DNA from 2 places in the Herbaspirillum sp. C7C2 genome. Region 2 is predicted to be linked to the other one. Evidence: predicted binding sites of a transcription regulator. Region 2 holds the regulator's gene; the other holds the start of a gene.

Region 1 (10,691 bases), on a different contig from region 2:
CGACCTCGCAAGAGATCGAAAAGCTGCTCAAGTTCGCCATGAACGCCAAGACCTTCAAGGAAAACTACGCCGACGTGAAGGGTGCCCCGGGCAAGCTGTGGGAAGCCATCAAGGGCGTCGCCAAGGGCGAAGTCTACAACTGGCCGACCTCGACCTACATCGCCGAGCCGCCGTTCTTCGAGAACTTCAGCGAAGAGCCCAAGATCGCTGCCGCCGGTATCTCCGGTGCACGCGCCCTGGGCGTGTTCGGCGACTCGATCACCACCGACCACATCTCCCCGGCCGGTTCGATCAAGGAATCCAGCCCGGCCGGCAAGTGGCTGCAAGCCAACGGCGTGCTCAAGGCTGACTTCAACTCCTACGGCTCGCGCCGCGGCAACCACGAGATCATGATGCGCGGCACCTTCGCCAACGTGCGCATCAAGAACCTGATGATCCCGGCCAAGGAAGACGGCTCCCGCGTCGAAGGTGGCATCACCCTGCACCAGCCGACCGGCGAACAGATGTCGATCTATGACGCCGCCATGAAGTACGTGGCCGAAGGCACCCCGACCATGGTGTTCGGTGGCGAAGAGTACGGTACCGGCTCCTCCCGTGACTGGGCCGCCAAGGGCACCCAGCTGCTGGGCGTGAAGGCCGTGATCGCACGTTCCTTCGAACGTATCCACCGTTCCAACCTGGTCGGCATGGGCGTGCTGCCGCTGCAGTTCCTGGGTAGCGACAGCGTGCAGACGCTGGGCATCACTGGTGACGAAACCTTCGACCTGAAGGGCCTGGACGGCGAGATCAAGCCGCAACAGGAAGCCACCCTGGTGATCCACCGCAAGAACGGCGAGACCAAGGAAGTCAAGCTGCTGCTGCGCATCGATACCCCGATCGAAGTGGACTACTACAAGCATGGCGGCATCCTGCCGTTCGTGCTGCGTCAACTGCTGGCAGCCTAAGCAGGACGGGCAGCGCGGCGCCCCCCCGGTGCCGCGCTGCCATGCAGTCTGCACGTTCGCAGAAATGAAAAACGCCGGATTCGTCCGGCGTTTTTCATTTTGCCTTTGCCGCAAGCTGCCCTTTGGAATCGGGTCAGCAGTCTGAAGACGGATACCGCTGCCAAATCATCTACAATAGACGGTTTCGTTTCCACAGATTACAGATAGCCTACATGCGTCGTCCTGCCAAACGTTCCTCCTCCAAGCTCTCTGCCGACAGCCAGCACCTGGTCACCTTTGCGCAAGCCATCGCGCAGGCGTCCAGCCGGCTCGAAGAGCGCGCCTGGCTGAAACCCCTGGACGCCCTGCTCAACAAGCTCCTGCGCGCCGGCAACCAGGGCCTGATCGACACCGCGCTGGACCACCTCTTCAAGGCCGACCTGGACGCCTACGATGTCCTGATCGAGGCCGTCGAGGCCGGCAGCGAAGCCACCACGCTGGAACACGACGGCCAGGACTACGATGTCCAGCTGCTGGTCCTGCCGGTGCTGGCCTGGACCCGCTTCGCCATCGCCTCGGGTCCCATTGCCGGCGACCTGCAGAACGCCATCGCGGCCCACCTGCACGCCCACATCCTGGCCAAGGACGCGCGCCTGGCGCTGGCACCCAGCCTGTTTTCGATCGAGCAGCTGCCGCGCATGCACGCCGACGTATTCGCCCTGACCCGCCAGATGGGCCAGAGCGCACTCAAGAACACCCCGGTGCAGCTGCGCGGCGAACAGCCGCCGACCGCCGCCTTCCTGGCTGATACCCGCTATGCCATCGCCGCCGTGGTACTGCCCGCTGGTGGCGCCCTGTTCCACTGGCAGGAAAGCGAACAGCAGAGCCACTTCTCGGCCAACAAGACCGCTGCCTTCGACGCCTGGACGCAGCAGGTCACGCCGATCTTCACGCGCCTGCTGCCCGGCTGCAATGTCGAGCTGCTGCTGCCGCAAGCCTATTTCTTCGGCTGCCGCGAGGCCGACAAGCATATCCGTCCGGCATCGATCCGCGCCGCGGACTATTTCCTCACGCAGACGCTGGATATCGCCTCCTCCGAGCTGCATGCCAGCATCGGCGGCTTTTCCGAAGACATCAACGGCCAGATCGACGAATACCGCATCGGCTTTTCCATCGGCAACGACCCCACCGTGGTCTACGGTACCGTGTGGCCGCTGTACGAGCAGGAAAGCGGCGAAGACCTGCCCATGATGATCCCCGGCGGTGCCGGCCTGCTGGAAGGACTCCCGGCTAGTCCGCTGCAGCAGATCCTGGCCACCCTGCGCGAATGCGGCATCGTCCAGATCAAGCATCACAGCGAACGTTTCACGATGGAATTCTGCGATGACTGCGGTGCGCCCCTGTTCCCCGATCGCGAGGGTGAACTGGTGCATGCCGAGATGCCGGAAGATACCCCGCCTCCGGTCGAACACTTCCATTGACGCACCATCGGATTGTGCGGCCTGCCGCGTAGTCCGCGGGAGGCGCCGCGCCGTAGCTTGCCTGGCGGCATTGTGAGCGGGCAATAAAAAAGGCATCCACCACGCGGCGGATGCCTTTTTCTCTTCTGTATCGGGCTAGCCTGCCCGCTTTTCCTGCCGTACCGAATGACGAAAAACGTCAGATCCGGACTGCGTCTCCTCCGGATCCCTTAGCTTCCTGACAGACCTGAGGGCGATCAGGCAGCCAGTTTCTCGATCAGGCCCATTTCGGCGCTGGACATCAGCTTGTCGATATCCACCAGGATCAGCATGCGCTGTTCCAGGGTGCCCAGACCGATCAGGTAGTCGGAGTCGAAGGTGGTACCCATTTCCGGGGCCGGCTTGATCTGTTCCTGGGTGAGGGTGATCACGTCGGACACGCTGTCGACCACCATACCCACCACGCGACCACCGATATTGAGGATGATCACCACGGTGAACTGGTCGTAGGTCGGCTCGCCCAGCTGGAACTTGATGCGCATGTCGACGATGGGGACGATGATGCCGCGCAGGTTGACCACGCCCTTGATGAAATCAGGCGAGTTGGCGATACGGGTCACGGCTTCGTAGCCGCGAATTTCCTGAACCTTCAGAATATCGATGCCGTATTCTTCCTTACCCAGGGTGAAGGCAAGAAACTCGTTTCCATTGCTGTCGGTTTTTTCGCCGAAGCCGGAAAGATTCTTGGTTGCAGTGTCAGACATGTTGTGGCCCTTTAAATATCAGGAAAATACAGATTCGTCGTTCAGTTGGCGGCTGGATCGCAGCAAGGCTGCCACATCGACAATCAGGGCGACGCCGCCGTCGCCCAGAATGGTTGCTCCGGAAATGCCGGCGACCTTCCGATAGTTGGATTCCAGATTCTTGACAACGATCTGCTGTTGTCCGATCAGGTCATCCACGAAAAGTGCCGCCTTCTTTCCATCTGACTCCAGAATGACCACCAATCCTTGCGAGGGATCGGTGAAGGAGGGTTCGATGTTGAAAATCTGATAAAGCGGGATCAGGGGCAGGTATTCGCCGCGTACGCGCAGCACCTGGCCCTGACCGGAAATCTCTTTGATATCTTGCGCCAATGGCTGCAAAGATTCAACCACATATCCCAACGGCAATATGTAGACTTCTTCACCAATCCGGATCGACATACCGTCCAGGATGGCCAGCGTCAGCGGCAGCGAGATCGAGATGGTGGTGCCAAAGCCCTTGCTGGAGCGGATATCCACCGCCCCACCCATGGCCAGGATGTTGCGCTTGACCACATCCATGCCCACGCCACGCCCCGACACGTCGGTGACCTGTTCCGCAGTGGAGAAACCGGGCTCGAAGATCAGTTGCCAGACCTCGGCGTCCGACAGGTTGTCGGTGACCGGCATGCCCTGCTGCTTGGCCTTGGCCAGGATCTTGTCGCGGTTCAGGCCACCACCGTCGTCGGTGACCTCAATGATGATGTTGCCGCCCTGATGTTCGGCCGACAGGGATAGCACCCCTGCCTCACTCTTGCCGGCGCTGCGACGGGCATCCGGCAGTTCGATGCCATGGTCGATGCTGTTGCGAACCAGGTGCGTGAGCGGATCGACGATGCGTTCGATCAGGCCCTTGTCCAGTTCGGTCGCGGCGCCATGGGTGACGAATTCGACCTGCTTGCCCAGCTTGTGCGCCAGATCGCGCACCATGCGCGGGAAGCGCGAAAACACGTAGTCCATGGGCATCATGCGGATCGACATCACCGATTCCTGCAGATCCCGGGTATTGCGGCTCAACTGGCTGACGCTGTTGAGCAGGTGCTCATGCTGCATCGGATCCAGCTTGCCGACACGCTGCTCGATCATGGCCTGGGTGATCACCAGTTCGCCAACCAGGTTGATCAGTTGGTCGACCTTTTCGATGCTCACACGGATCGACGAGGATTCCGGTCCCTGGGCGGCGCCCCCCTTGGCGGATTTCTTTTCCGAGGAGGCATGCTCGCCATGCAGATGGGCGTCGTCGTGATGGCCGTTGGCACCATTGGTGCCATGGGCGGCGGCAGCGTGGGCGGAGTCCGGCTCAGGCTTCTTGGCGCTGATGTCCAGCGGCACGAAGGGAGCGAAGAAGCCGTAGCCCTGCTCGCGCTCCTTGTCTTCCACGGTGGTCTGGTTGTCGAAGAAACCGTAGCCCTGGGCGCGTTCGCGCTCTTCCTGGGTCACGAAGTTATCGAAGAAACCATAGCCGCGCTCTTCATCGGCGGTCTTGCCGGGATCGACAGCCTGCGAAATCTTCAGATCGGCCACATTGACGATGAAGGCGCAGATGGCGACCACGTCATCGATCGGTTCGGCCGTATCGAGAATGAAGACCCAGTTTCCTTCGGCAGACTTGGTCTTTTCAATCTTGCCCAGCATGGACAGCTCGTCGGCCAGCGCCTCGGCGTCCTTGTCGGCGATGACCGGCATCTCCAGCCGATAGCGACGGGCGCCGTCGGGCCCCACCATGGCCGCGGCCGCAGCCGGTCCTGCAGCAGCCCTGGGAGTGCTCGCGCTGGTGCTCTTGCCCTGCGACAGGGCTTCCAGCAGCATGCGTACATCACCCACGGCATCCTGATCCACCTCGGCGCCGTGCTTGTGGCCGTCGAGCATCGACTTCAATACATCCTTGGCCGCCAGGAAGGCGTCCACATGTTCCGCGGTCAGGGCCATCTGGCCCTGGCGGATACGGTCCAGCAGCGACTCCAGTACGTGCGTGACCTCGGCGATGTCGGTCAGACCGAAGGTCGACGAGCCGCCCTTGATGGAATGCGCGGCACGGAACACGGCATTGAGGTCCTCCGGATCGGGCGAGGCCACATTGACGGCCAACAACAGCTTTTCCATTTCCGCGAGCCCTTCCTCGGCCTCGTCGAAAAAGACCTGGAAAAACTGGCTCATATCAATGCTCATGCCTGGGCTCCATGCTGGATGCGGTTCGTGTCGTTCTTGTTATCCCGGCAAGATCAGCCGATCACCTTGCGCACTACCTCGGTCAGGCGCTGCGGGTCGAAGGGCTTGACCAGCCAGCCATTGGCTCCGGCCGCCTTGCCCTTGGCCTTCATCTCGTCACTGAACTCGGTGGTCAGCATCAGGATCGGCACCCGCGCATAGCTGGTCAGCTCGCGCAGTGAGCGGATCAGGGTCAGGCCATCCATGCGTGGCATGTTCTGGTCGGTCAGGACCAGGTCGAAGGTATGCGTCTTGGCCTTTTCCAGCGCGTCCACGCCGTCAACCGCTTCGGTCACGTTGTAACCCGCAGCCTTCAGACTGAATACCACCATCTGGCGCAGTGACCCGGAATCATCTACTGCGAGAATCGTTTTGGACATCGTTACTCCCTGTTTCTTCAATAAGGCTCATGCGCATGTGCATTATGCCGCAGCTCCGGCCGCCGACCTATTGCCCTGCGCCCGGCCGGAATGACCTAGTTCAATCTTGACCCACTCAGCCCGCAAAGGCTTAGAACAACTCGATATCGCCGCTTTCCATGCGTGTCTGGCGCACCGCTTTCCACAGCCCGGTATCGAGCACGGTCAGCCGCTCCTCCATCGCCTGCACGGTGCTGGCCAGCAGCTCCCTGAGTTCCTCGTCGGTCTGCCCCTGCTCCGGTACGATCTCGAAACTGTTGGCGCTCAACACCCCCAGCGCTTCACGCAGGCCGATCACGCGCCGCACGATACGCTCCAGCAGCTGGCTGGTCATGTCCTGGAACTGCAGACCGGTGACCGCCGCGTTCACATGGTGGCTGACCTGCGCCTGGGTCGCCTTGAGCTGTTCGATGCTCTCGCTGTCGAACTCGCCCGTGCCATTCATCAGTCCCTCGAGGATGGTCTGCTGGGTCTGCACAGAACGGTGCAGCTCCATGAAACTGGTACCCAGCTTGCCGATGGCTTCGCCCAGAAGGATGTTGGTCTGGACCAGGTCCGACTCCACTTCCGTCAATTGGCGGCTGCCGCCGCTGGCAGTATCGAGCAACAAGCGCTTGAGCTCCTGCAGCATGGTCTTGGTCGGCATATCCAGCTCTCTTCCCCTGTTCAGTTGGAACACTTCTGCTTCAATGGCAAATCCCCGCCCGTCACGCCTGCCTCAGTTCTTGGGCGGCGCGGTCAAACCCTGCTGAATGTCGTCATCGCTGGCGTCGGTGGGCACGTTCAGCGAGCCACTATCCTTCTCGACCAGTTCCTCGGCCTTCTTGTTCATGACGATGATGCTGATGCGACGGTTGATGGGGTTGAACGGATCTTCCTTGTCCAGCAGCACCGCCGAGGACAGGCCCACCACCCGCAGCACCTTGGATTCGTCCATGCCACCGGTGATCAGCTCGCGGCGCGATGCATTGGCGCGGTCGGCCGACAGTTCCCAGTTGCTGTAGCCCTTCTCGCCACGGGAATACGGTGTGGCATCGGTATGCCCGGACAGGCTGATCTTGTTGGGGACATCGTTCAGGGTGCGCCCGATCTCGTGCAGGATTTCCTTCGTATAGGGCTGCAACTGGGCGCTGGCCAGGGCGAACATGGGACGGTTCTTCTCGTCCACGATCTGGATGCGCAGGCCTTCAGAGGTGATGTCGATCAACAGCTGGTTCTTGAACTGCTTCAGCGTCGGATTGGAATCGATGGCCTTTTCCAGGCGCGACTTCAATTGCTCCAGGCGCGAGCGCTCGGCACGCTCCAGTTCCTGCTGGGCCTGCTTGAGGGTCTGCTTGCGGGTGACCACGTCGTTCTCGCCCTTGCGCAACTGGCCGTCCTGGCGGGTCAGGTCCTTGCCGCCGCCCGGCAGCACCGTATTGGCGTCGCCGCTACCGGAGCCGCCGGCCATGGCGACCTTCAGCGGTGTCTTGAAATACTCGGCGATACCGTTCAGGTCGCCCTTGGCAGTCGAACCCAGCAGCCACATCAGCAGGAAGAACGCCATCATCGCGGTCACGAAGTCGGCGTACGCGATCTTCCAGGCGCCGCCGTGGTGACCACCGCCGCCCTTCTTGATCCGCTTAACGATTATGGGACGTAGCCCTTCGTCGGCCATGCCTTACTCCTGCTCAATGCTGATGTCTGTGTGAATCGATGCGCGTACCATCCGCCAACGGCAGGATTACTTGCTCTTGGCCTGCTTGACGTGCTCTTCCAGTTCCAGGAAGGTCGGACGCTCGGTCGAGAACAGGACCTTGCGGCCGAATTCGATCGACAGCGCCGGCGCGTAGCCATTCAGGCTGGCCAGCAGCGTCACCTTCACGCACTGGTAGATCTTGGTCGATTCGTGCAGCTTCTGTTCCAGCAGGCTGGACAGCGGACCCACGAAACCGTAGGCCAGCAGAATACCGAGGAAGGTACCCACCAGCGCGTGCGCAATAAGCATACCCAGCTCGGACGGCGGAATACCCACCGATTCCATGGTGTGCACCACCCCCATCACCGCGGCCACGATACCGAAAGCCGGCATACCGTCACCCAGCTTGGCGATGCAGTGCACCGGAATCTCTCCCTCGTGGTGGTGGGTCTCGATTTCGTTGTCCATCAGGTTTTCGATCTGGAACGCATCCATGTTGCCCGACACCATCAGGCGCAGGTAGTCGGTCATGAACTCGATGAGGTGATGGTCGGCCAGCACGCCGGGGTACTTGCTGAAGATGGGGCTGCTTTCCGGCTCTTCGATGTCGCCTTCGATGGACATCAGGCCTTCCTTGCGAGACTTGGTCAGGATCTCAAACAGCAGCGCCATCAGCTCCATGTACAGCGCCTTGGTGTAGGTCGAGCCCTTGAGGACGGTCGGCAAGGCCTTCATCGTGGCCTTGATCGCCTTGCCGTTGTTACCCACCAGGAACGCGCCACCCGCGGCGCCGCCGATCATCAGCAGTTCAAGTGGCTGAAACAGCGCCCCCAGATGGCCGCCGGACAGGGCAAAGCCGCCGAAGACGGAGCCCATGACAATGACATATCCGATAATGACTAACAAAGTGCCTGCTCCCGTCCCAGTGGCGTTGCATGTATTTTCACGTTCGTCAGATTACAGGTATTCCAATCAAGCAAATGAGGGAATACATATCCGAAAAACGCCCTTCCTTTTCGATTTACGGCTCAATCCGGGCAAACTTGATACGTCGCGTCTCGCATTGCGTCACTTTATGCGCTCACATGCGCCAGCCGTGCAGCACCGGCCCGTCCCCCTCGGGCTGGATCACCAGGTCCGGCGTGGTCCCTGGAATATGGAATTCGTAGCTCAGTAACAGCGTCCCCGGCCGCATTTCGGCCCGGGCCTTGTGCCACAGGGCCAGCATGGCGGCTGGCGAAAGATAGGCGAACACCACGTCATACTCTGCGAAATCGAGCAACAGATAGTCGCCCCGCACGAAGCGGCAGCGATTGCCGGCCAGCGCCGCACGCAGGCGGCTCACCAGCCAGGGCAAGGGCGCGATCTCGATGCCGGTGAATTCACTTTCTGGCCGACGATGCGAAAGATCCAGCACCGCGCCACCCAGGCCGCTGCCGATATCCATGAAGCGGATCGCCCGTCCCTGGGGCAACAAGGCGGCCACCGCATCCCAGGCATTGCGGCCGGAGGGATAGAACGGCACCTGGCTGCGGAAGGTGGACCAGAACAGCACCAGCATGAACAGGAATACCGCCAGGAACAGCCAGGGCGGCAATTGCAGCCGCCCTACCAGCAGCGCCGCCAGCGGGAACACCAGCAGGATCAGCCACCACCACACGGCCATGCGGCGCAGACGTGCCAGCAGCGCGGCAATCGCACCGTGCAGCACGGAGGTTTGCAAGGGAGAGAAGGGAGAAAGACCGGCGCGCTGGCACAGCACGTCGATCACGTTGGCGCCCACCAGGCCCAACACGAACAGCAGCAAGGCCTGGATCGCCGGCGCCTGCAGCAGTGGCCTGCGGCGGGCGCCGGGGTGGTTCTCTAGGTCAGACATCTAGACAATCGGCCTCATTCTTCCTGGCAGAGTAGCGGCGCCACTGTCACGGTCAAGCAGCCGAACCGCGACCGCATCGACAGCGATGGCGCAGCACTGCGGATCAGGCAACGGCCGCCAGCACCGGCTCGGCGACCATTGGGGCGGAGGCTGCCACCGGCAGGGCTTCCACCAGACCCATGACCACCGCATCTTTGGCCTTCTTGGTCTTGCCGGCACGCGAAGGCATGTGGCACAGGCCGCACAGATAGTCCTGATGCAGGTCCAGTCGATGCACCACGAAGTGGCCGCCGCACTTGCAGCAGGGCGTGGTCATGAGCATCTTGCTTTCGAAGAAGCGCACCAGCGTCCAGGCCCGCGTGAGCGAGAGCACCGGCTCGCCGGCATCGCTCTGACCGACCTGTTCTAGATAGAGCTTGTAGGCCTTCATCACGGCTTCGATGCCGCTGATGCGGGCATGCTCCACCAGATAGCGGTGCACGTTGATGAACAGCGACGAATGGATATTGGGCTGCCAGGTGATGAACCAGTCCGTCGAGAATGGCAGCATGCCCTTGGGCGGCGAGACGCCCTTCAATTCCTTGTACAGCTTCAGCAGGCGCTCGCGCGACAGCGAAGTTTCCGATTCCAGCAACTGGAGGCGCGCCCCCAGGTTGATCAGTTCAATGGCCAACTGAATTTCCTGCGCCTCTGTGACAACGCTCTTTTTAGCCATGGTGCTACCCCCCGGTGATTTCGTAGTGACACTGCCTGACCCCTCTCCATGTGCACAAGGCAGATGGACATCAGGCTGCAAATCCAAGACACAAACTTATTAATTGCTACGGTACGTCTTCCCCTCCGGCGCATTGACCCCTGCCCGCGCCGGTCCTGCTCTTGTCTTGTTGTTTTACGAAATTTGTTCGCTGGGCTGACAGGCCATCAGGATGGCCGCATGCGACTGGGCCAGGCTTTTGTCCTTGTTGTAATTGGTGAGCATGCCGAGGATGGCACCATCGTCGAAACGGAAGCGCGTCAACATCATGTTGGTCGCGGCCAGTTTCATGATCTGGGCATTGGACAAACCCTCGATCAGATCGGCAATCTCTGCGCTGATACCCAGCCGGAAGATTGCGGTCGGCTTGTCCTGACGGATCATCTGCTGTGCCAGCATCAGATAGCTCAGGTTGGCATCGCGGATCTCCGCCATCATGTCGTTGGTATTCATTTGCACCCCACCTCGGTAAGAACTCCATACTGCTCTGTGCTGCTCTCGGCTGCATTGAGCTGCTTACAATCGCTTACATTTACTTGACTGCAAGCCAATTCTGAGGGGGGGCGGACA
Region 2 (10,691 bases):
TCAGCTGGCCGAGATTTCCTGGGGTGGCGCGCAAAAGCGTGAGCCGCTCAAGGGCATCGTCCTGAAGGAAATGCTGGCCGCCGGCTTCTCGGCCAGCCTGTCCCGCCTGATCACCGAAAACCTGCCGTCCAACTCCAAGTCGCAGGACATCATGTTCTGGGTCAAGTCGGTCTTGGCGCGCAATCTCAACACCCTGGCCAACGAGAACGAACTGCTGGAAAACGGCGGCGTCTTCGCCCTGGTCGGCCCCACCGGCGTGGGCAAGACCACTACCACTGCCAAGCTGGCCGCACGCTGCGTCATGCGCCACGGGTCCGGCAAGCTGGCCTTGATCACCACCGACGGCTACCGTATCGGCGGCTACGAACAATTGCGCATCTACGGCAAGATCCTGGGTGTGATGGTGCACTCGGTCAAGGACGAGACCGACCTGCGCATCGCCCTGGAAGAACTCAAGGGCAAGCACACCGTGCTCATCGATACCGCAGGGGTAGGCCAGCGCGACCAGATGGTGGCCGAGCAGGACGCCATGCTGGCCGGTGCCGGCGTGGACATCAAGCGCCTGCTGTGCCTGAACGCCACCGCCACTGGTGGCACTCTCAATGAAGTGGTGCATGCCTACTCCAGCTCCGGTCTGGCCGGCTGCATCATCACCAAGCTTGATGAAGCTGCCACCATCGGCAACGTGCTAGACGTGGTGATCCGCCACAAGCTCAACCTGCACTACGTCGCCAACGGCCAGCGCGTGCCGGAAGACCTGCACGTGGCCAACAAGCTGTACCTGGCAGACCGTGCTTTCAAGCAGAAACGCGAGACCGCCCCTTTTGAATTCCAGGAAGGCGAACTGCCCGGCGTGATCGGCCCCACCGCGATGTCCATGAACGACAAAGGTTTGCGCGAGGTGAGCTTTGGCTAGTTACGATATCGACCAGGCGGCCGGACTGCGCCGGATGCTGGAGCGTCCGGTCCCCCGACTGTTCACTTTCTTCTCGGTGCTGGGTGAAGAAGAGAAGAGCGCCATGCTTATCAATATTGCCGCCTCCCTGTCGCAGGCCAAGCATAACGTGCTGGTTGTCGATGGCGACGTGGCCAGTACCGGCCTGCTGACCCGCATCGGCCTGCGCCACGACGTCGCCACCTTGCAGGAAGTGGCGCGTGCCGAACGCCCCTTGCGCGAGGCCACCCGCATGCTGCCCGAAGGTTTTGCCATGGCCCGCATCGCCCGCCGTACCGTGCCGGCGGCCAGCGATCCCCAGGCCGGCCGTCTGGCCGAGATTTTCGACAGCCTCATTGAGCAGGCCGAGATCACCCTCGTCAATGGCGTGCTGGCCAGCGATCAGTCCTTGCCGGTGCCGACCATGGAAATGGGCGAGATCGTGATCCAGGTCTCGACCACGGCCACCTCGATCAAGGCCGCCTATGTGCTCCTGAAGAGCCTGAGCGACCGTATCGGACGCCGTCCCTTCAGCCTGATCGTCAATGACGCCACCGAGGCCGAGGCGCGCACCGTCTACGCCAACATGGCCCAGGCCGCCAGCCGCTATCTGGCAGCGCAGTTGAATTTCCTCGGCGCCATCCCGGCCGACGACCATATCCGCCGCGCTACCGGCCAGGGGCGGGCGGTGATGGATGTGTTTCCCTTTGCCGGTGCGGCGCTGGCTTTCCAGCGCCTGTCCAAGCAATTCACGGCGGCCGATACGGCCCGCAGCACTTACGGAATGGCAACCGATGGTGCAAGCCTGGGAGTGTGACGTGCATGTATAACGTCAAGGGAAAAAAGGGCAAGAACGATGTGCTGGAGCAGCATGCGCCGCTGGTCAAGAAACTGGCGCATCAGCTCAAGGCCAAATTGCCCCCTAGCGTAGAGGTGGACGACCTGATCCAGGCCGGCATGATGGGCTTGCTCGACGCCGTCAACCGCTACGAAGAGACCCATGGCGCGCAGTTCGAGACCTATGCCGTACAACGCATTCGTGGCGCCATGCTCGACGAACTGCGCAGCAGCGACTGGCTGCCGCGCAGCATCCGTCAGAACGCCCGCAAGGTGGACGAAGCCATGCAGGCCTTGCTGCAGCAGCTCGGTCGCCAGCCGCAGGAAACCGAAGTGGCGCAGCACCTCAAGATCAGCCTCACCGAGTATCAGTCGCTGCTCAGCGAATGCGGTGGGCACCAGCTGATCTACTACGAGGATTTCCACGACGACGATGGTGGCCATGAACATTTCCTGGACCGCTACCAGACCGCCGAGTCCGACGACGACCCGTTGCAGAACCTGATCAATGGCGGCTTCCGCGAAGCCGTGGTGGACTCCATCAAGGCCCTGCCCGAGCGCGAGCAGATCCTGATGGCCCTCTACTACGAGCAGGAAATGAACCTCAAGGAGATCGGCGCCGTCATGGGCGTGTCCGAATCTCGCGTGTGCCAGCTGCACAGCCAGGCGATCTCACGCATGCGTTCCTATCTGCGGGAGCATTCGTGGAGTGGGGTGGCCTGAGAAGTGATTTGCGTCCGGGAGGACGCGCTCCGGCATGCTCTGACGGCTCCTTCGGGAGCCGTTTTTAATTCCATCGAGCTCTTGCGTGCCGCCTTGGGTCTGACCCAGCTTGCGCTGAGCAGGTAAAGCTTGAGGCACCTGCACGGCACAAAAAAAGACCCCGAGGCATGGCACTCGGGGTCTTTGAATCTGCGGCGATTGCGCTCGTGGCGCTCGGCTTGGAGGGTGGTCAGACCACGCCAAGCCTGCGGCCGGAAGATTTGATGCTGTTCTGTCCATCCGGTCCATAGAAGTTACCGGTGCCGGTCTTGCCCTGCAGGATGGTGAGTGCGCTCTGGTTGATCGAAAGCTTCTTGCCGATCAGCAAACCATTGACGCGGTTGAGCTCCTTGGCATCCTGGGCCAGTTCGAACAGGCCGGCCCAGACGTCCTTGTCGGCGTCGCTGCCATGTTCGTTCATCCACTGCTGCATGCCGGCCTCGTCTTCGCTGTAACCCAGGCTGCCCAGCAGGCTGTGGCGGTTACCGGCCAGCGTGGCCATGTCGGAAACGATGGTGGCTTTTTCGGAAATGATGTCGGTCAGGCCTTCGGCGGTGGCTTCAGCCAGCAAGGCCTGTTCCTGATTCAGTTTTTCGACCAGGCGGGACAGGGCAGCGTGTTCCAGAGGCAGGTTGCTGGCCGGATTCATGCGGGTCATCCTGTGCGAAGGCAGTGACGATCAGGCCGGACGGGCGCTGATCAGGGTCTTGACGGTGTCGATCAGGCCATTGGCCACTTTTTCCGGATCGATCTGGAAGGTGCCGTTGGCGATGGCAGCCTTGATTTCGGCCACTTTCTTGGCATCGAAACTGCTGCTGTTGCTGTTGACCTTGGTTTCCAGCGACTGATAGGTGCTGGACAGGCGCACGCTATCGGAAGTGGCTGCAGTGGCCGCGGCACCATTGCTGGCAGCAGCGCCGGCGGGGGCGTTGTTGCGAGGCTGGGCCTGGGTCTGCTCGCTGTTGAGGGCAGCGGATTTGAGGGCGTCGTTAACGTTCACGGCAGTATTCCTTGTAGGGTGGGGGCGCATCGCACCCGCCTGTCGTATGGATTATCGACCAGTTCTGCGCAAACTTTAACATCCAGGGCGCCAAAATGACGAAATGGGAGAAATTTTCTTCACATTTCCGACGCCCGGCTGCAGATCCCGGCTAGACAGTCCTTTCTTCAGGATTGCCCTCTATCAATAGTTGATTTCCAGAATGCCGCCCGCCTTGGCGATGCCGCTGACCACTTGCCCGGCGGCGGTCCGTGCCTGCGCCATCTGGCCTTCATTGGCGTTGGTCATGGCGCGCGCTTCCGTGGAAATCTGGAAGCCCGGGCCGATCGAGACGACCCGTACCGACTGTCCTTGTTGTACCACCCGCTGGTTGCGGATGGCGTCCATGCGCAGCGGGGTTCCTGCGCGCAAGGACATGTTGGCGACCCGGCCCACCACCTGGGCTTCTTCGGTGATCACCCCACTGGGCAGGCTGGACATGTCACCGCGGATGCGGGTGATGTCGCTGGCGCTGATGGTCTGGCCCTGCGCCAGCGGCACGGCGGCCACCAGGTAGTCGGAAATGACCTGGACATTGGCGCGCAGATAAATCGTCCAGGGGGAGGGTGCCACGCACTTGACGCCCACCGTGGTGCGGCCCCACAGGCGTCCGCCGTTGGGCATGAAGGCTTGCGGTTCGAGGCAGGAGGCCAGCGTCAGGCGCGGGTCGGCGGGATCGATGGTGATCGTGACACTGCCCGGCAGGCCGGAGGTCTGGCTGGCCAGGAATTGCTCGGCAACCTGTTGCAGAACTTGCAAGTTCTGCTTTTGCGGACCGTCGGGGGTATTTTGCGCAGCGACTGGCGAGGCAGTCGTCAATGCGCCGGCCAGCAAGGCCAGGGCGGCGATGGCGCGGCGCAGTAGGCGCATGGGGCGAAAAGAATGTTTCATTTTGTGCAACTTGCCTGCAGCAGACATTGGCCAGACATTGGCGAATCTTGGCAGCAATGGTACGTCGCGCGCGCGAGGTCAAAAGCGCAAACAGGGGAGGCTTTTATCTCTTTATCGCCCCTTAAAGTCCCGGGTGGAAACGTATGATCAAGCCTACGTAATTCCATCATCGGCGTAGTGTGCGATCGTCCCAGGCAGGGCGGCAGCGGCGCCGGTATTTCCGGAGGACCCGATGGTCTCAAAGCTCGACGATTTCTTCCGCTTCAATGAGATGGCGCTGAACCTGCGGGCACAGCGCCAACAGGTGCTGGCCTCCAATATCGCCAACGCCGATACGCCCAACTACAAGGCGCGGGACGTCAATTTTGCCGATGCGCTGAAAAACGCCCTCGACAACAAGGGCGGCGCTATGCCGCCGCTGCAACTGGCCCGCACCGCCGCCTCGCACGTGGCCGGGACCGCGCCTGACAACGGCCCGGGCAGCATCGGCGGTTCGCCCCTGCAGTACCGCACGGTGACCCAGGGTAGCGTGGACGGCAACACCGTCGACCTGGACGTGGAGCGCAATGAATTCGTCGACAACGGCATCCGCTACGAAGCCGGTGTCACCGCTGTGAACGGCCAGATCAAGGCCATGATTAACGCCATCCAACCGGGTTGATAAACCATGTCCCTTTCCAACATCTTCAACGTTGCCGGTTCGGCCATGAGTGCGCAGGCCCAGCGCCTCAATGCCACGGCCAGCAATATCGCCAACGCCGATAGCGCCACCGGCCCGGACGGCCGGCCCTACAAGGCCAAGCAGGTGGTCTTCGAGTCCATCCCCGTGGGCGATGTCAAGGATAGCGGCGTGAAAGTGGCCGCCGTGGTGGAAGACCAGGCGCCGCCCAAGCTGGTCTACGACCCCAAGCATCCCATGGCCGATGGCAATGGTTATGTCGCCATGCCCAACGTCAACCCGGTCGAGGAAATGGTCAACATGATCTCGGCTTCCCGCTCTTACCAGACCAATGTGGAAACGATGAATACGGCCAAGGCCATGCTGGTCAAGACCCTTACCATCGGACAATAGGAAACAGGACCTTAAATCATGGCAATCGTCTCCAATGACCTGCTCAATGCAATGAATGGCACGAGCAGCAGCTCGTCGACCAACAACTCGGCCAGTCTGAACGACAACAGCCCGGATGCGATCCAGAATCGTTTCCTGACGCTGCTGATTGCGCAGATGAAGAACCAGGACCCCAGCAACCCGATGGACAACTCGCAGCTGACTACACAGATGGCCCAGCTGTCGACCGTCTCCGGCATCAGCCAGTTGAACGATTCGCTGGGTACGCTGATGGGCAATCTCAGTTCTTCGCAGGCGTTGTCCACGGCCAGCATGATCGGTCATAGCGTGCTGGCCCCGGGCAATGGCATCCAGCTCACTTCGGACACGACCAAGGATGCCGACGGCAACGAAGTCACCAGCCAGAAGGCGGTGTTCGGTGTGAACCTGCCCAGCACGGCTTCCTCGGTCATCGTCACCGTCAAGGACTCCACCGGCGCAGTGGTGCGCACCATGGACCTGGGTACCCAGGCTGCCGGTGCCGTGCCTGTGATCTGGGATGGTACCAATGACGCCGGCGGCAAGGCGGCTGACGGCAAGTACACCTTCACCGCCACCGCATCCAACAATGGCACCCCGGTCGCGGTGACGGCGCTGGCCTTCGGTACGGTGGCCAGCGTGTCCACCGGCACGGACGGCGTCAAGCTCAATGTCACCAACGTTGGCACCATCAAGTCCAGCGACATCGTACAAATTCTTTAATCGTTATTACCGACATCATTCGGAACAAGGGGATATCTCATGAGTTTTCAGCAAGGTCTGAGCGGACTGAACGGCGCAGCCAAGAGCCTGGACGTCATCGGTAATAACGTGGCCAACGCCAGCACGGTCGGTTTCAAGCAGTCGCAGACCCAGTTTGCCGACATGTACGCCAACTCGATGAACCGCTCCGGCAATTCGCCGGTGGGCATCGGCGTGACCGTGGCCAATGTCTCGCAGCAATTCACCCAGGGTAACGTCAGCTCGTCCAACAATCCGCTGGACATCGCCATCAATGGCGACGGCTTTTTCCAGATGTCGGCCAGCGCATCCGATCTGTCGCCGATGTATGGTCGCAACGGCCAGTTCCAGCTGGACAAGAATGGCTACATCATCAACCCCAGCATGAACGGCGCCTTCCTGATGGGTTGGGCCGCCGGTGCGTCCGGTGGCGATCCGGTGCAGCTGCAGATCGATACTTCGTCGATCCCGGCCACCCCAACCACTTCGGTGTCCACCAAGGTCAACCTGGATTCTCGCCTGGCCGTGCCGACGGTCACGCCTTTCAACGCTGCCGATCCGAACAGCTACAACAACTCCACCGGCGTTACCCTGTATGACAGCCTGGGTAACCCGTACAGCATGCAGACTTACTACGTGAAGGCAGCGCCGACCGGTGTGCCGCCGACGACTACCTGGACCGTCTACGCCAAGATCGACAACACCACCCTGAACGACGGCGCCACCCCACCGGCCCCCGTTGCGCTGGGTACCATGACCTATGACTCGACCGGTACCCTGACCCAGATCAACGGTGCGCCGGTGACGGCCACCAGCGTCATGACCCTGACGGCCGCGCAATTGAATGATCCGAGCATCGTCAAGGGCGGCGGCAACTTCGCTGCGCCGATCAACTTCTCCTATGCAGGTTCGACCCAGACCGGTTCGGCTTTCGTCAACCTGGCGCAAAACCAGAACGGCATGCCGCCGGGTACCCTGTCGAGCTTCTCGATCGACAAGGATGGCACCATCGTCGGTTCCTACAGCAACCAGCAGACCAAGAACCTGGGTACCGTAGTGCTGGTGAACTTCGCCAACCCGAATGGCCTGCAGCCGCTGGGCAACAACCTGTATGCGGCCACCGGTGCGGCCGGCAGCCCGCTGGTGGGCAAGCCCTCCACCGGCACGTTCGGTAGCCTGCAGGCGCGCGCGGTGGAAGACTCCAACGTCGACCTGACCGCTGAACTGGTCAACATGATCGTGGCGCAGCGCGTCTACCAGGCCAACTCGCAGACCATCAAGGTGCAGGACACCGTGCTGCAGACCCTGGTCAGCCTGCGCTGATAAAGGCTTGATCGCGCGCCTTGCGGCGCGCGTGCTGCAAGGTCGCCGGCGTCGCCGGCGGCCGGTTTCAACCGCTGGCGCCGGGGGATGGTGCCGCAAAAAAGGGGTTTTATGGATCGTCTGGTCTATACAGCGATGTCGGGGGCCAAGCATACGCTGGAGCAGCAAGCGACTGCCAGCAACAATCTGGCCAACGCCACGACCACGGGTTTTCGCGCCCAATTGAATACCTTCCGCTCGGCACCGGTGGTGGGCGATGGCTTGCCCACGCGGGCCTTCGTGGTCGACTCGACCGCGGGCAGCGATTTTTCGCAGGGACCGATCCAGGACACCGGGCGTGCGCTGGACGTGGCCGTTCAGGGGCGCGGCTGGATCGCGGTGCAGACCGCCGATGGCGGCGAAGCCTATACCCGCAATGGCAGCTTCAAGATCAACGAGAACGGCATCCTGCAGACCCAGAATGGTCAGTCGGTGCAGGGCGACGGCGGTCCGATCACCATTCCGCCCGATACCACGGTGGCCATCGCCGCCGATGGCACGGTGTCGTCGATCCCGACCAATGGCATTCCCAATGCGGTCAACGTGCTGGGCCGCATCAAGCTGGTCAATCCGGACGAAAAGAACATGAAGCGCGGTGATGATGGCCTGTTCCGCACCATCACCGGTGCCGCCCAGCCGGACGCCAACGTGCGCCTGGCCAGCGGTGCCGTCGAAGGCAGCAACGTAAACGTGGTGGAGGCGATGGTCAACATGATCAACCTGTCGCGCCAGTTCGAGATGAACATGAAGGTGATCCAGACCGCCGAAAGCGATGCGACCAAGGCGACCCAGATTCTGTCCTTGTCCTGATAGCACAGCCCCTGCACTGATTACCGGAGAAATAAATGATTCGTTCCCTGTGGATTTCCAAGACCGGCCTGGATGCGCAACAGACGCAACTGGACGTGATTTCCAACAACCTGGCCAACGTCAGCACCAACGGCTTCAAGCGTTCGCGCGCCGTGTTCGAAGACCTGCTGTACCAGACCGTGCGTCAACCCGGCGCCCAGTCCTCGCAACAGACACAACTGCCCTCGGGCCTGCAGATCGGTACCGGCGTGCGTCCGGTCGCCACCGAGCGCATCTTCAGCCAGGGCAACGTCAACCAGACCAACAATGACAAGGATCTGGCGATCCAGGGCAATGGTTTCTTCCAGATCCTGCTGCCCGACGGTACCACCGCCTACACCCGCGATGGCGCCTTCCAGACCGACAGCCAGGGTCAGCTGGTGACCTCCAGCGGCTACACCCTGCAGCCGCCGATCACCATTCCGCTCAACACCACCAAGCTCAGCGTGGGCCGTGACGGTACCGTCTCGATCATGCAGGCCGGTTCGACCGCGACCACGCAGATCGGCACCATCCAGGTCGCCACCTTCATCAACCCGGCTGGCCTGGAAAGCCGTGGCGAAAACCTGTATGTGGAAACCGCCGCTTCCGGCACTCCCAACCCGAATACCCCGGGAACCAACGGTGCCGGTGCCTTGTGGCAGGGCTATGTGGAAACCTCCAACGTGAACGTGGTGGAAGAGCTGGTCAACATGATCCAGACCCAGCGCGCCTACGAAATCAACAGCAAGGCCATCACCACATCCGACCAGATGCTGGCCAAGCTGTCGCAGCTGTAAGACCTGGCGGCGAGCCGGGGTGGCGTTGTTGAACAAGGTAGTCGGCAGTAGAAAGAAGGACGAGGCAGATATGAAGAACTTGCTGAAATTGGTTTCCATTGCGGGCGTATTGGCTGTGGCCGGTTGCACCACCGTGCCTGACAGCATCGTGACGGGTCCCAAGACGGCGCGTCCGCAGCCGGCTTCCTATGCGCCCCCGACCTCGGGTGCGATCTTCCAGTCGGCGGTCTACCGTCCGCTGCTGGAAGACCGCCGCGCGCGCCTGGTGGGTGACACCATCACCATCGTCATCAACGAAAAGACCAGTGCCGGCAAGTCCGCCGGCAGCTCGGCCAGCAAGACCGGCGCGGTGGCGTCGCCCGCGCCGACCATCTTCGGCACCTCGATCAAGGAACTGTCGGCCTCCGGCAGCTCTTCGGCCAAGTTCGAGGACAAGGGCGCTACCAATTCCAGCAATACCTTCACCGGCACCATCGGCGTGACGGTGGTGGAGGTGCTGCCCAACGGTAACCTGGTGGTCTCGGGCGAAAAGCAGGTGGCGCTGGACAAGGGCGTGGAGTACGTGCGCTTCTCCGGCACCATCAGCCCGGACAACATCCAGACCGGCAATACCGTCTCCTCGACCCTGGTGGCCGATGCCAAGGTCGAATACCGTACCAATACCCGCGTGGACATGGCTGACTTCATGTCCTCGCTGGGCCGATTCTTCTTCAGCGTTTCTCCTTTCTGATGTGGAGTAGTGCAATGAGCCGGAAAGGATTTTTCGCAATGGATATCTTCAGATCAGGTAGCAGGCTGGCCATGGTGGCCGCCGCGGCCGTGGCCACCCTGTGCCTGGGCGTGGCGCTTCCGGCCCAGGCCGAGCGACTCAAGGACCTGGCCAGCATCCAGGGCGTGCGTCAGAACCAGTTGGTCGGTTACGGCCTGGTGGTCGGTCTGGACGGCAGTGGTGACCAGACTACCCAGACCCCCTTCACCGTGCAGAGCGTGATCAGCATGTTGCAGCAACTGGGCGTGAACGTGCCGTCCGGTACCAGCAGCAACATGCAGTTGAAGAACGTGGCTGCGGCCATGGTGACGGCCAACCTGCCGGCCTTCGCACAGCCCGGCCAGCTGATCGACGTGACCGTGTCGTCCATCGGCAATGCCAAGAGCATCCGCGGCGGCACCTTGCTGATGGCGCCGCTCAAGGGCGCCGACGGCCAGATCTATGCCATCGCCCAGGGCAACATCGTGGTCGGTGGTGCCGGTGCTTCGGCCGCCGGCAGCAGCACCACCATCAACCAGCTGTCGGCCGGCCGCATTTCCGGCGGTGCCACGGTCGAACGTGCAGTGCCCAGTTCGCTGGGTGGCGGCGACATGGTCGTGCTGGAACTGAACGACAACGATTTCTCCACCGCGGCCCGG

The links. The regulator FliA, encoded in region 2, starts transcription of late flagellar genes. The targets are predictions, from matches to a motif close to CTAAAGTTTNNNNNNNNNNNGCCGNTA.
Region 1: motA (flagellar motor stator protein MotA) is a predicted target of FliA. The motif match lies at 8,513-8,539, and genes of this name have one in related genera.

Annotation. Positions count from the first base shown of each region.
Region 1 is NZ_JABXGI010000007.1:69,947-80,637, forward strand. Features, by position in the region: gene acnA (aconitate hydratase AcnA) at 1-944, shown strand, start outside; gene HWE04_RS12220 (DUF2863 family protein) at 1,157-2,404, shown strand; gene HWE04_RS12225 (chemotaxis protein CheW) at 2,641-3,147, opposite strand; gene cheA (chemotaxis protein CheA) at 3,166-5,355, opposite strand; gene HWE04_RS12235 (response regulator) at 5,409-5,774, opposite strand; gene HWE04_RS12240 (hypothetical protein) at 5,905-6,459, opposite strand; gene motB (flagellar motor protein MotB) at 6,532-7,470, opposite strand; gene motA (flagellar motor stator protein MotA) at 7,537-8,397, opposite strand; gene HWE04_RS12255 (class I SAM-dependent methyltransferase) at 8,573-9,367, opposite strand; gene flhC (flagellar transcriptional regulator FlhC) at 9,471-10,082, opposite strand; gene flhD (flagellar transcriptional regulator FlhD) at 10,257-10,574, opposite strand.
Region 2 is NZ_JABXGI010000008.1:85,427-96,117, reverse strand. Features, by position in the region: gene flhF (flagellar biosynthesis protein FlhF) at 1-916, shown strand, start outside; gene HWE04_RS13205 (MinD/ParA family ATP-binding protein) at 951-1,751, shown strand; gene HWE04_RS13200 (RNA polymerase sigma factor FliA) at 1,757-2,494, shown strand; gene HWE04_RS13195 (flagella synthesis protein FlgN) at 2,724-3,182, opposite strand; gene flgM (flagellar biosynthesis anti-sigma factor FlgM) at 3,213-3,533, opposite strand; gene flgA (flagellar basal body P-ring formation chaperone FlgA) at 3,717-4,463, opposite strand; gene flgB (flagellar basal body rod protein FlgB) at 4,696-5,124, shown strand; gene flgC (flagellar basal body rod protein FlgC) at 5,131-5,535, shown strand; gene HWE04_RS13170 (flagellar hook assembly protein FlgD) at 5,554-6,276, shown strand; gene flgE (flagellar hook protein FlgE) at 6,316-7,617, shown strand; gene flgF (flagellar basal-body rod protein FlgF) at 7,729-8,466, shown strand; gene flgG (flagellar basal-body rod protein FlgG) at 8,502-9,284, shown strand; gene HWE04_RS13150 (flagellar basal body L-ring protein FlgH) at 9,355-10,014, shown strand; gene HWE04_RS13145 (flagellar basal body P-ring protein FlgI) at 10,086-10,691, shown strand, end outside.